Regions from separate parts of the Nonomuraea sp. NPDC004186 genome, predicted to be linked through region 3. Evidence: riboswitches for the same ligand, from Rfam matches in the RefSeq annotation. Region 3 holds a riboswitch; each other region holds the start of a gene.

The links. A riboswitch is a leader RNA that binds a small molecule or an ion and turns the genes downstream of it on or off. The one in region 3 is predicted to bind cyclic di-AMP.
Region 1: it holds a riboswitch for cyclic di-AMP, as region 3 does, so the genes downstream of both, ACWEPL_RS58780 (coiled-coil domain-containing protein) here and ACWEPL_RS17555 (C40 family peptidase) in region 3, are expected to answer to the same signal.
Region 2: it holds a riboswitch for cyclic di-AMP, as region 3 does, so the genes downstream of both, ACWEPL_RS02055 (C40 family peptidase) here and ACWEPL_RS17555 (C40 family peptidase) in region 3, are expected to answer to the same signal.

Annotation. Positions count from the first base shown of each region.
Region 1 is NZ_JBSGFQ010000158.1:11,468-14,732, forward strand. It holds gene ACWEPL_RS58770 (DeoR/GlpR family DNA-binding transcription regulator) at 1-258, shown strand, start outside; gene galT (galactose-1-phosphate uridylyltransferase) at 255-1,334, shown strand; cyclic di-AMP (ydaO/yuaA leader) riboswitch at 1,400-1,541, shown strand; gene ACWEPL_RS58780 (coiled-coil domain-containing protein) at 1,547-2,503, shown strand; gene ACWEPL_RS58785 (DinB family protein) at 2,524-3,024, shown strand; gene ACWEPL_RS58790 (ATP-binding protein) at 3,034-3,265, opposite strand, start outside.
Region 2 is NZ_JBSGFQ010000002.1:91,511-94,775, reverse strand. It holds gene ACWEPL_RS02060 (ROK family protein) at 1-1,010, shown strand, start outside; gene ACWEPL_RS02055 (C40 family peptidase) at 1,043-1,573, opposite strand; cyclic di-AMP (ydaO/yuaA leader) riboswitch at 1,622-1,765, opposite strand; gene ACWEPL_RS02050 (3-isopropylmalate dehydrogenase) at 1,867-2,913, shown strand; gene ACWEPL_RS02045 (branched-chain amino acid aminotransferase) at 3,131-3,265, shown strand, end outside.
Region 3 is NZ_JBSGFQ010000018.1:118,190-121,454, reverse strand. It holds gene ACWEPL_RS17565 (RDD family protein) at 1-430, opposite strand, end outside; gene ACWEPL_RS17560 (amino-acid N-acetyltransferase) at 516-1,085, opposite strand; cyclic di-AMP (ydaO/yuaA leader) riboswitch at 1,362-1,510, shown strand; gene ACWEPL_RS17555 (C40 family peptidase) at 1,606-2,556, shown strand; gene ACWEPL_RS17550 (LuxR C-terminal-related transcriptional regulator) at 2,583-2,795, opposite strand.

The DNA of each region.
Region 1 (3,265 bases), on a different contig from region 3:
GGCGTGCACGGGATGAGCGTGCGGGCCGGGTTCACCACCCCCAACCTGCTGGAATCGGAGACCGACAGGGAGCTGGTGGCGGCCGCCAACCGGCTGGTCATCCCCGCCGACCACACGAAGTGGAACACGGTCGGCATCAGCACCATCGCCGAGCTGACCGAGGCCGACGTGGTCGTCAGCGATGCGGGGCTGCCTGAGGACGCACGCATGGAGCTGGCCGAACGGGCCGGAGAACTGATCATCGCGGAGGGCTCGTGAAGCGCACCATCACCCACCTGGCCGACGGTCGTGAGCTGATCTACTTCGATCAGCGGGACGACGCCGACCGGAGCGCGATCGACCGGCGGGTGCTCGACCCCCGGCCGGTGGCCTCCGAGCTGCGTTACGACCCGCTGACCGAGGAGTGGATCGCGATGGCGGGGCACCGGCAGACGCGCACGTTCCAGCCGACCGGTTCGGCGAGCGAGTGCCCGCTGTGCCCGTCGTCGGAAACGCGCTCGTCGGAGATCCCGGCGTACGACTACGACGTGGTGGTGTTCGAGAACCGATTCCCCTCCTTCTCCACCAATTTCGGGACTTATACAGACGCGGGGGGTCTGAGTGAGGTCCGGCCGGGAGTGGGGCGGTGCGAGGTGGTCTGCTTCACCTCTGAGCATTCGTCGTCGTTCTCCCAGCTCTCCGACGGCCAGGTGGAGCTGGTCATGGAGGCGTGGGCCGACCGGACGGCCGAGCTGTCCGGGATCGAGGGCGTGGAGCAGGTGTTCTGCTTCGAGAACCGGGGCGAGGAGATCGGCATCACGCTGGCCCACCCGCACGGCCAGATCTACGCCTACCCGTACGTCACGCCCAGGACCAGGCTCCAGCTCGCCGCCGCCAGGCGCTACTCGAAGGGGAACCTGTTCGCCGACGTGCTGGCCGCCGAGCGGGCCGCGGGGACGCGCGTGGTGGCCTCCAACGAGCTGTGGACGGCGTTCGTGCCGGCCGCCGCGCGGTGGCCGTACGAGGTGCACATCTACCCGCACCGGCAGGTGCCCGATCTGGCCGCGCTGACGGAGGAGGAACGGTCGGCGTTCGCACCCCTGTACACCTCGGTGCTGCGGGCCTTCGATGACCTGTTCGGCGTGGTGATGCCGTACATCTCGGCCTGGCACCAGGCGCCCGTGCGGCAGGACCGCGAGCTCGGCTACCTGCACCTGGAGCTGTTCAGCATCAGGCGGGCGCCGGGCAAGCTCAAGTACCTGGCCGGGTCGGAGTCCGCGATGGGGGCGTTCGTGAACGACGTGCTGCCGGAGGAGGCCGCCCGGATGCTTCGATCACAGGTAGATCACTATTAGATTTCTAATGGGGGTCGCGTTACTCGTGATCTACCACTAACATCCCTTTTGTGCCTGGCCGTAACAGCAGGCACACGCCTAATCCCGGGCGAGTCGCCCGGGAGCCGGGGACCCATCCGCACCTGGGGTGAATCCACTTCGGTGGTAGGGCACGCAGCTCCCAGCCCGAACCCGTCAGCTAACCCGGCCGGCAGAGGGAGAGGAACATCCACGTGGCGGCTCCGTCCCCCGCGACTCTTGCCATCGGCCTCGTCACCGCCGCAGCCGTCGCCCTCCTGCCGGCGACCGCGGCCTCGGCGGCCCCCAAGCCGTCGGAGGCCGCGCTCCGCGCCCAGCTCAAGCAGCTCAACAGCAAGATCGACAAGCTCATCGAGAAGTACAACCTCAAGCGCGTCGAGCTGGCCAAGGCGCAGGCCGCCGCCAAGGCGGCCAAGGAGCGGCTGGCGGCCGCGGAGAAGACGCTGGCCGCCGCCGAGCAGCGGGTCGGCGACCTCGCCAGGATGCGCTACCAGAACCACGACCCGTCGCTGCCCTCCGTCCTGATGGTCCAGAACGGCGGCGGCGCCGCCCTGCTCGAACAGCTGACGGCCGAGCAGCAGGCTCTGGTCCAGGGGGTGGCCAAGGCCCGCGACGACAAGAAGAAGGCCTCCGACGAGGCCGCCGCGCTGGCCACCCAGATCGGCGTGGACGCCAAGGACGTGACCGAACAGCGCTCCGAGGCCGAGGACATCATCGACGACATCAGGAAGAAGCTCCAGGACCTCGTGCCGCTCGGTCCCGGCCGCAAGTCCGACGGGAGCTGGGCACCGGAACTGCCCTCGGGCTCGGACAACATCACGGCCCGTACGCGGCTGATGAAGGCGGAGCTGGCCAAGAACTTCAAGCTGCCGTACACGGTGGGCTGCTTCCGCTCGGGCTCCAGCGGCGAGCACCCGCTCGGGCGCGCCTGCGACTTCATGATGAGCACCGGCGGCACGATGCCCGCGGCCATCAACAACGCCCTGGGCGACCGCATCGCGGACTGGGCGCTCAAGAACAAGGGCAAGCTCGGCGTCAAGTACGTGATCTGGAAGCAGCGCATCAACATGGGCTCGGGCTGGCGGGCCATGTCGGACCGCGGCAGCGTCACCGAGAACCACTACGACCACGTCCACATCTCGATGTACTGAGCTGGATAAGGTCGGACATCATGACTGACACCCGAATCCCGCCCGCTCTCACCGGCGACGAGCGGACCACGCTGAACAACTGGCTCGAATGGCACCGCGGCACCCTCGCCGTCAAATGCGCGGGCCTGTCGGACGATCAGCTGCGCCTGCGCTCCGTCTCACCCTCGACCATGTCCCTGCTCGGCCTGGTCCGGCACATGGCGAACGTCGAACGATCCTGGTTCCGCCGCGTGCTGAACGGCGAGGACCTCCCCAAGCTGTGGGACAAGGACCGCGACAACGACGCCGACTTCAAGGAAGTGGACGCCGCCTCCGTCAAGGAGGCCTTCGTCACGTGGGAAGAGGAGGTCGCCCGCGCCCGCGCCATCTCGGACGCCAGGCCGCTGGACGCCGTCGGTGACCACAGAGGCCAGGAATGCACCCATCGCTGGATCCTCATCCACATGATCGAGGAGTACGCGCGGCACAACGGTCACGCGGATCTGCTGCGCGAGCGCATCGACGGGGTGACCGGAGAGTGACGGGACCGATCAGGGCTCGGTGCGGAACAGCGCCCACACGGCCTTGCCGCCGCGGGCCAGCGGGTCCCAGCCCCAGCACTGGCTGTAGGTCTCGACGATGTAGAGGCCGCGCCCGTTCTCCGAGATGAAGTCCGGCTCCTTGGGGCGCGGCACCTCGTCGCTGGGGTCGGCCACCGCCAGCAGCACGTGCGGCTGTACGCGCATCAGCAAGAGCTCGATCTCCCGCCGTCCCGCCGCGTAC
Region 2 (3,265 bases), on a different contig from region 3:
AGGTGGACGGGCTCGTTCACCTCGTCGGCGAGGTCTCCGGCCGCCCGGGGCCGGTCACGTCCCTGTACGACGTCAACGCCGCCGCCACCCACGTCGCCGGCGTCGACATCGGGCGTGACTGGATCAGGGTCGCCGTCGCCGACCTGCGCGGGAAATTCGCCGGCCGGAGGGACGGGCGCAACACCGCCCTCACCTCCGCCGAACTGGCCCTCCTGGTCGGACAGCTGTGCCGGGCCGCCGCCTACGAGGCCGGCGTCGACTGGCCCGACATCGCCTGCGCCGTCGTCGGCACGCCCGGCGTGTACGACCCGGAGCTCGGCCGCCTGGAGTTCGCCCCCAACCTGCCCGGCTCCGACCTGGCCGAGCGCCTGCGCGGCGAGATGGAGGTCGACCTCGTCATCGAGAACGACATCAACCTGGCCGCCGTCGGCGAGCACACGCACGGGGCGGGGCGCGGCACGTCCAACTTCGCGCTGGTGTCCGTCGGCACCGGCGTCGGGATGGGCATCGTGATCAACGGTGAGCTGTACGTGGGCGCCCGGGGAGCGGCGGGGGAGGTCTCGTACCTGCCCGCGACCGAGGACCCGGCGCCGCCGGCCGGTGACGCCCTGGCCCACGGCGCCACGGAGGCGGTCGCCGCCGCGCCCGGAGTGGTCCGCGCGGCCCGCGCCGCCGGCCTGAGCCTGCGGACGGCCAAGAAGGTCTTCGCCGCGGCGGCCTCCGGCGACAGAGTGGCCCGCTCGGTGGTGGAGGCCGAGGGGCGCCGCATCGGCGGCCTGCTGGTGGCGGTGGCCGCCGTGCTGGATCCGGAGGTGATCGTGCTCAGCGGCGGCGTGGGCCGCAACCTGGACCTCCTGGGGGAGTCCATCGAGGCCCGCATCGCCGAGCTCGGCCCGCTGCGGCCGTCGGTGGTGGCCAGCACGCTGGGGGACAGCGGCGTCCTGCTGGGCGCGGTGGCCCGCGCCAGGACCCGTGCCTGGGAGCTCATCTTCGACGCCCGCCTCCCCTGACCGTCGCGTGGGGAGGCGGACGCCGCAGCCTCCTACAGGGTGGCCGTGAGGGTGGTGGGCGTTTCGTCGCGCTGCTCCTGGAGCTTGGACCAGAGGCGTACGCCCTTGCGGTCGGGGCGGACGCCACCCACGAAGGAGTCTCTGCGCCAGGAGGTCAGGCGCTCTTCCTTGACCACGTCACCCGTGTGCGGCGAGTGGACCATGTAGCCGGGCCGGGAGATCATCCCGACATGCCCGAGGCCGTGGAAGAAGACCAGATCGCCGGGTTTGAGGTCCTTCCAGGCGATCTTCTTGGTGAACGCGCCGTACTGTTCGGCGGCGGTGCGGGGGAGTTCGATTCCGGCGTGCTCGTACGCCCTGAGCATGAGCCCGGAGCAGTCGTATCCGCTCGGGCTGGCGCCGCCCCACACGTACGGGGTGCCGCGCTTGCTCATGGCGAACTTGATGGCGACCTTCCAGGCGGGCTTCGGAGCCTGTTTCTCCTGGATTTCCTTGATCTGGCCGCCGGTCAGGGTGGTGAGGTCGTCGAGCTTGGACGAGGCATGGGCTGGGGAGGCCAGCATGAGCCCGGCGGCGCCCGCCGCCAGGACAATGGCGATTCGAGACAGGGGTCTGTCCTTCCATACGGCCGGCCGGGTTAGCTGACGGGCTCGGGCCTGGAAGTAGCCCTACGGCATGGGGATGCCGACTCGCCCCAGGGGGAATGTGGGTCCCCGACTCCACGCAACGGCGCGCGGATTAGGCTGGTCGGTGACTTTAACGAAACGGTCAAAGAACCGCAATACCGGACAAAGGGGGCGTCCGAAAGATGAGATGAAGTGTTCGTCAGCCGAGACGACGCGGTAAGGTACCGCCCATGGAGTCGCGTAACATCCGTCTGGCCGTCATCCCCGGCGATGGGATCGGCACCGAGGTCGTGGCCGAAGGGCTCAAGGTCCTGGAGGCAGTTGGCACGAAGATCGAGCCCACTCACTACGACCTGGGAGCCGCACGCTATCACCGTACCGGCGAGACGCTGCCCGACGCCGTGCTCGAAGAGCTGCGCGGCTACGACGCGATCCTGCTCGGCGCCGTGGGCGACCCCAGCGTGCCGCCGGGCATCCTCGAGCGCGATCTGCTGCTGCGGCTCCGCTTCGAGTTCGACCACTACGTCAACCTGCGCCCGGTCAAGCTGTTCCCCGGCGTGGAGACCCCGCTGGCGGACACGCCGCCGGAGAACATCGACATGATCGTCGTCCGCGAGGGCACCGAGGGCCTCTACGCGGGCACCGGCGGCGCCATGCGGCGCGGCACCCCGCACGAGATCGCCACCCAGGAGTCGCTCAACACCGCCTACGGTGTCGAGCGCGTGGTGCGCTACGCGTTCGAGAAGGCCGTCACGCGGCCGCGCAAGAAGCTGACGCTCGTCCACAAGACCAACGTCCTCACCTTCGCCGGTGACCTGTGGCAGCGCACGGTCAACCGCCTGGCGGCGGAATACCCCGACGTCACGACCGACTACTGCCACATCGACGCGGCCTCGATGTTCTTCGTGAGCCAGCCGGAACGGTTCGACGTGGTCGTCACCGACAACCTGTTCGGCGACATCATCACCGACCTGGGCGCCGCCATCGCGGGCGGCATCGGCCTGGCCGCCAGCGGCAACATCAACCCCGAGCGGTCCGCGCCGAGCATGTTCGAGCCGGTGCACGGCAGCGCCCCCGACATCGCCGGCCAGGGCAAGGCCGACCCGACCGCGACCATCCTGTCCGTCGCCATGCTTCTCGACCACCTGGGCCTGCACACCGAGGCGGCCAAGGTCGAGCAGGCGGTCGCCGATGACATCCTCGAGCGGCTGGCCGGCTGGGCGGGCCGCACCACCCACGAGATCGGTGACGACATCACCGCGCGAGTATCCGGCTAGGACCGCCTAGCCCCCAACGCGCCTGGTGGTCCGACGAGGGCCGCCAGGCGCTTTTTTGCGTCCAAAAGGGCTGATCGCCGCATTGGCCGCTTGCCATCCCATATAGCGAGACAATAGGAAGTACCGGGACTGCCTTCCGGGCAGCGCCCGCTCACCAGCACCGATCCGCAGATTTCTTGTAGATTTGGGCAGATTCGCAGAGAGAAGGACCGACGTCATGACCATCGCTCAGAAGCTCAGCTTCGACGTGCAGCTATCCGACCACGCTCGCACCGCGGCCGAGCGGGAGCAGGTACTGGCGAACCCCGGCTTCGGGCAGACCTTCACGGATCACATGGTCTCGATCGACTAC
Region 3 (3,265 bases):
ACTGCTGGCCGTAGCCCTGCTGACCCGACTGCGGCTGCTGACCGTAGCCCTGCTGGCCGTACTGCTGCTGGCCGTAGTCCGCCTGGGACTGCTGCTGCTGCCCGTAGCCCTGCTGGGACTGGGCCTGCTGGCCGTAGTCAGGCTGGGACTGCTGCTGCTGGCCGTACTGGGGTTGCTGGCCGTACTGCTGCTGTCCGTACTGGGGTTGCTGACCGTACTGCTGTTGCTGTCCGTACTGCTGTTGCTGGCCATAGCCCTGCTGACCGTACGGGGGCTGCTGCCCATAGGCGTCGTCCGCCCGGTAGCCGATCACAGTCGCGTCCGGGTCGGGCTCGCCGGGGTGGCGGCCCTGGTTCTGCTGCCCGTAATAGGGAGGCGCAGAGTTGTCTCCGGATTCGTCCTGTGGATACGGCGGCTGTCCGGTGCTCACCGTGTCACCTCGCTTCGAGTGCGCATGTGGCACGTGTCAGGACACATGCCTGTGCTGCCCAACGTATCGACATAGGTATCAACAATCACCTTTCCATCTGGTCAAGGTCCACGTCACCCGATGTCAGGTGGAGCAGCATGCGGGTGTTTCCCAGCGTGTTCGGCTTGACGTGTTCAAGATCCAAAAACTCGGCAACACCCTCGTCGTACGAGGCCAGCAGTTCGGCGTAGACCTCAGGTGAGACCGGTGTGCCCTGAATCGGGCGGAACCCGAGTCGCGCGAAGAAGTCGACCTCAAAAGTAAGACAGAATACACGTCGCAGACCCAAATCCTTAGCCTGCTGGATCAGCGCGGAGACGATCCGGTGGCCGACGCCCATCCCCCGGCACTCGGGATCCACCGCCACCGTGCGGACCTCGGCGAGGTCCTCCCAGAGCACGTGGAGCGCGCCGCAGCCGACGACCTGCCCGCCTCGCTCGGCCACCCAGAACTCCTGTACGTCCTCGTACAGCGTCACCGTGGCCTTCTCCAGGAGCCGCGGCCCCGCCCCCGCGTAGGTGTCCACCAGGCGTCTGACCATGCGCACGTCGGGCGTGCGGGCACGCCGGACCACCACCGCGGTCTCGGGCACTGTCAGCTCGGCCACCTGCTCCATGGTTCTCCAGGGTACAGATCTCATTACGGCTCAGCCCTAACTCCCATGTCTCGGCCCATCTTGTTACATCTTGTGGTCAGATCGGCACGGGACCGCGCGGCCAGCTCGCACCCGCCGAAGGCGCGGACAAATAGGGCGTAGGGCCTCTTCTGCACGGGTGCCCACGAGATCACCTTGTGACCCTTCGGTTGTGAAACCTCTACAGACTTGGCAGTTCTGGTTGAGCACGAACCCGGAGTGCATTAGTGTCCAGCGACAATGTTTCCCGCGTGTCGCGCGGGAGGCACGCCCAATTCTCGCAAGAGAAGCCGGGGAACCGCCGGTGGCGACCTCCGACGCCACCACGGGGTGAATCCGAGTCTTTCGGTAGGGCTGCTCCGGCCCGAACCCGTCAGCTAACCCGGTAGGCGTCGACGAGAGGAGCTGGTTGGTGAAGCCCACGCTCAGCGGTGGGGGGAAGTCGGCGGGCAAGCACGCCCGCCCTCCGGAACGGGCCCGGCGGCCACGCCGCGTAGGTGTGGTGAGTCTCACAGTCGCCGCGCTGCTGTTCGCCATCCCCGTCGGTTCGGCGTCCGCGGATCCCGAGCCCTCGCTGAAAGAGCTCGCCGACCAGGCCACGAAGTTGCACACCGACATCGAGACGCTGAGCGAGCAGTACAACGGCCAGCGGGAGAAGCTCAAGACCGCCAAGAAGGCCGCCGAGGCCGCGGAGAAGACGCTGACGAGCAGCGAGACGGATCTCGCCGCCAAGCGCTCGAAAGCCGTCGCGCTGGCCCAGAACGCCTACATCACCGGCGGTCTGAAGACCCTCGCCTTCGCCACCTCCGACGACCCCGAGGGCTTCCTCAACCGCGCCGCGACCTCGTACGCGCTGCAGACCGAGCAGGGCGAGGAGATCAACCAGCTCACCAAGGCGATGGACACGGCCACCCGCGCCAAGGAGAGCGCCACGGCCCGCATCGACGAGGTCCAGAAGCTCGTCACGGACCTCGAGGCCAAGCGCAGCAAGATCACCAAGCTGGTGACGAAGGTCGAGAGCAGCCTGTTCAGGCGGGCCCTGGGCGAGGCCGGGCGCCCCGGCACGCGGGCCGTGCGCGTCAACCTGCCGATCCCGGGCTCGGGGAAGGCCGCTGAGGCCGCGCGGTGGGCGCTCACGCAGCAGCTCAAGCCGTACGTCTGGGGCGCCGAGGGCCCCGGCTCGTACGACTGCTCCGGGCTCGTCATGGCGGCGTTCCAGCGGGTGGGCATCTCGCTGCCGCACTACACCGGCGACCAGTGGACGGCCGGCCGGCACGTCTCGCGCGAGGAACTCCGGCCGGGCGACCTGGTGTTCTTCTACAGCGACCTGCACCACGTGGGCATCTACATCGGCGGCGGCATGATGGTGCACGCCCCGCAGACGGGTGACGTCGTACGGATCGCGTCGATCGCGAGGCGGCCGTTCGCCGGCGCGGTGCGCATCGCCGACTGAGCCCGCACCCCGGCGGTCCGCCGCGGCTAGATCAGCTGGCGGCGGGCTGCCCAGGCCACGGCCTCGATCGCCGTGGCCACGCCTATGCGGTCGCAGATGCCGCGCAATCTTCGTCGTACCGTGCGCCCGCTGATATCCAGCCGCCGCCCAACCCGATCGACCGTGACTCCCTTGGCCAACTCCGCCAGCAGCGCCAAATCAGCATGGCTGAGCTCAACGCCTTCAGTGAGCACATCCATCGGGAGCCCTCCCCCCAACAGCAGAACTTGGACCTCACAGACGGGCCAAAGCCGCTCCTCGCAGACGGTAAACGCATCGTGGAAAGGTCGTCAAGCATGACAATCGCCGCACTTGACGAGCGCTATTGACATGATCCGCTATATATGACGCACTCGCGATATGTCAGAACGTAGAGTGATCACATTGGGGCTTCCGGAATGGCCCTGACCAGCGTTCCGGTTTTCGATCAGTTCGCCATGGATATTCCGCATGATCGATACCCGCGTTATCGCGGGACACGCGTCCGTGACGCGATCTTTCCGGCGCACGGGAAGCCACCAATCGCTCGCTTTGTGCAGCGCTCCCACATGATCCGACAACCCAGGTCAGGCAGTTGATTAAGGCAATTGGATCAATCCGCCATGGCAATTGCCGCCGGGGGTTCAGGTCGGCGGCCCGCCGGGTGGCGGGCGTCCTGCTCTGACCGCCG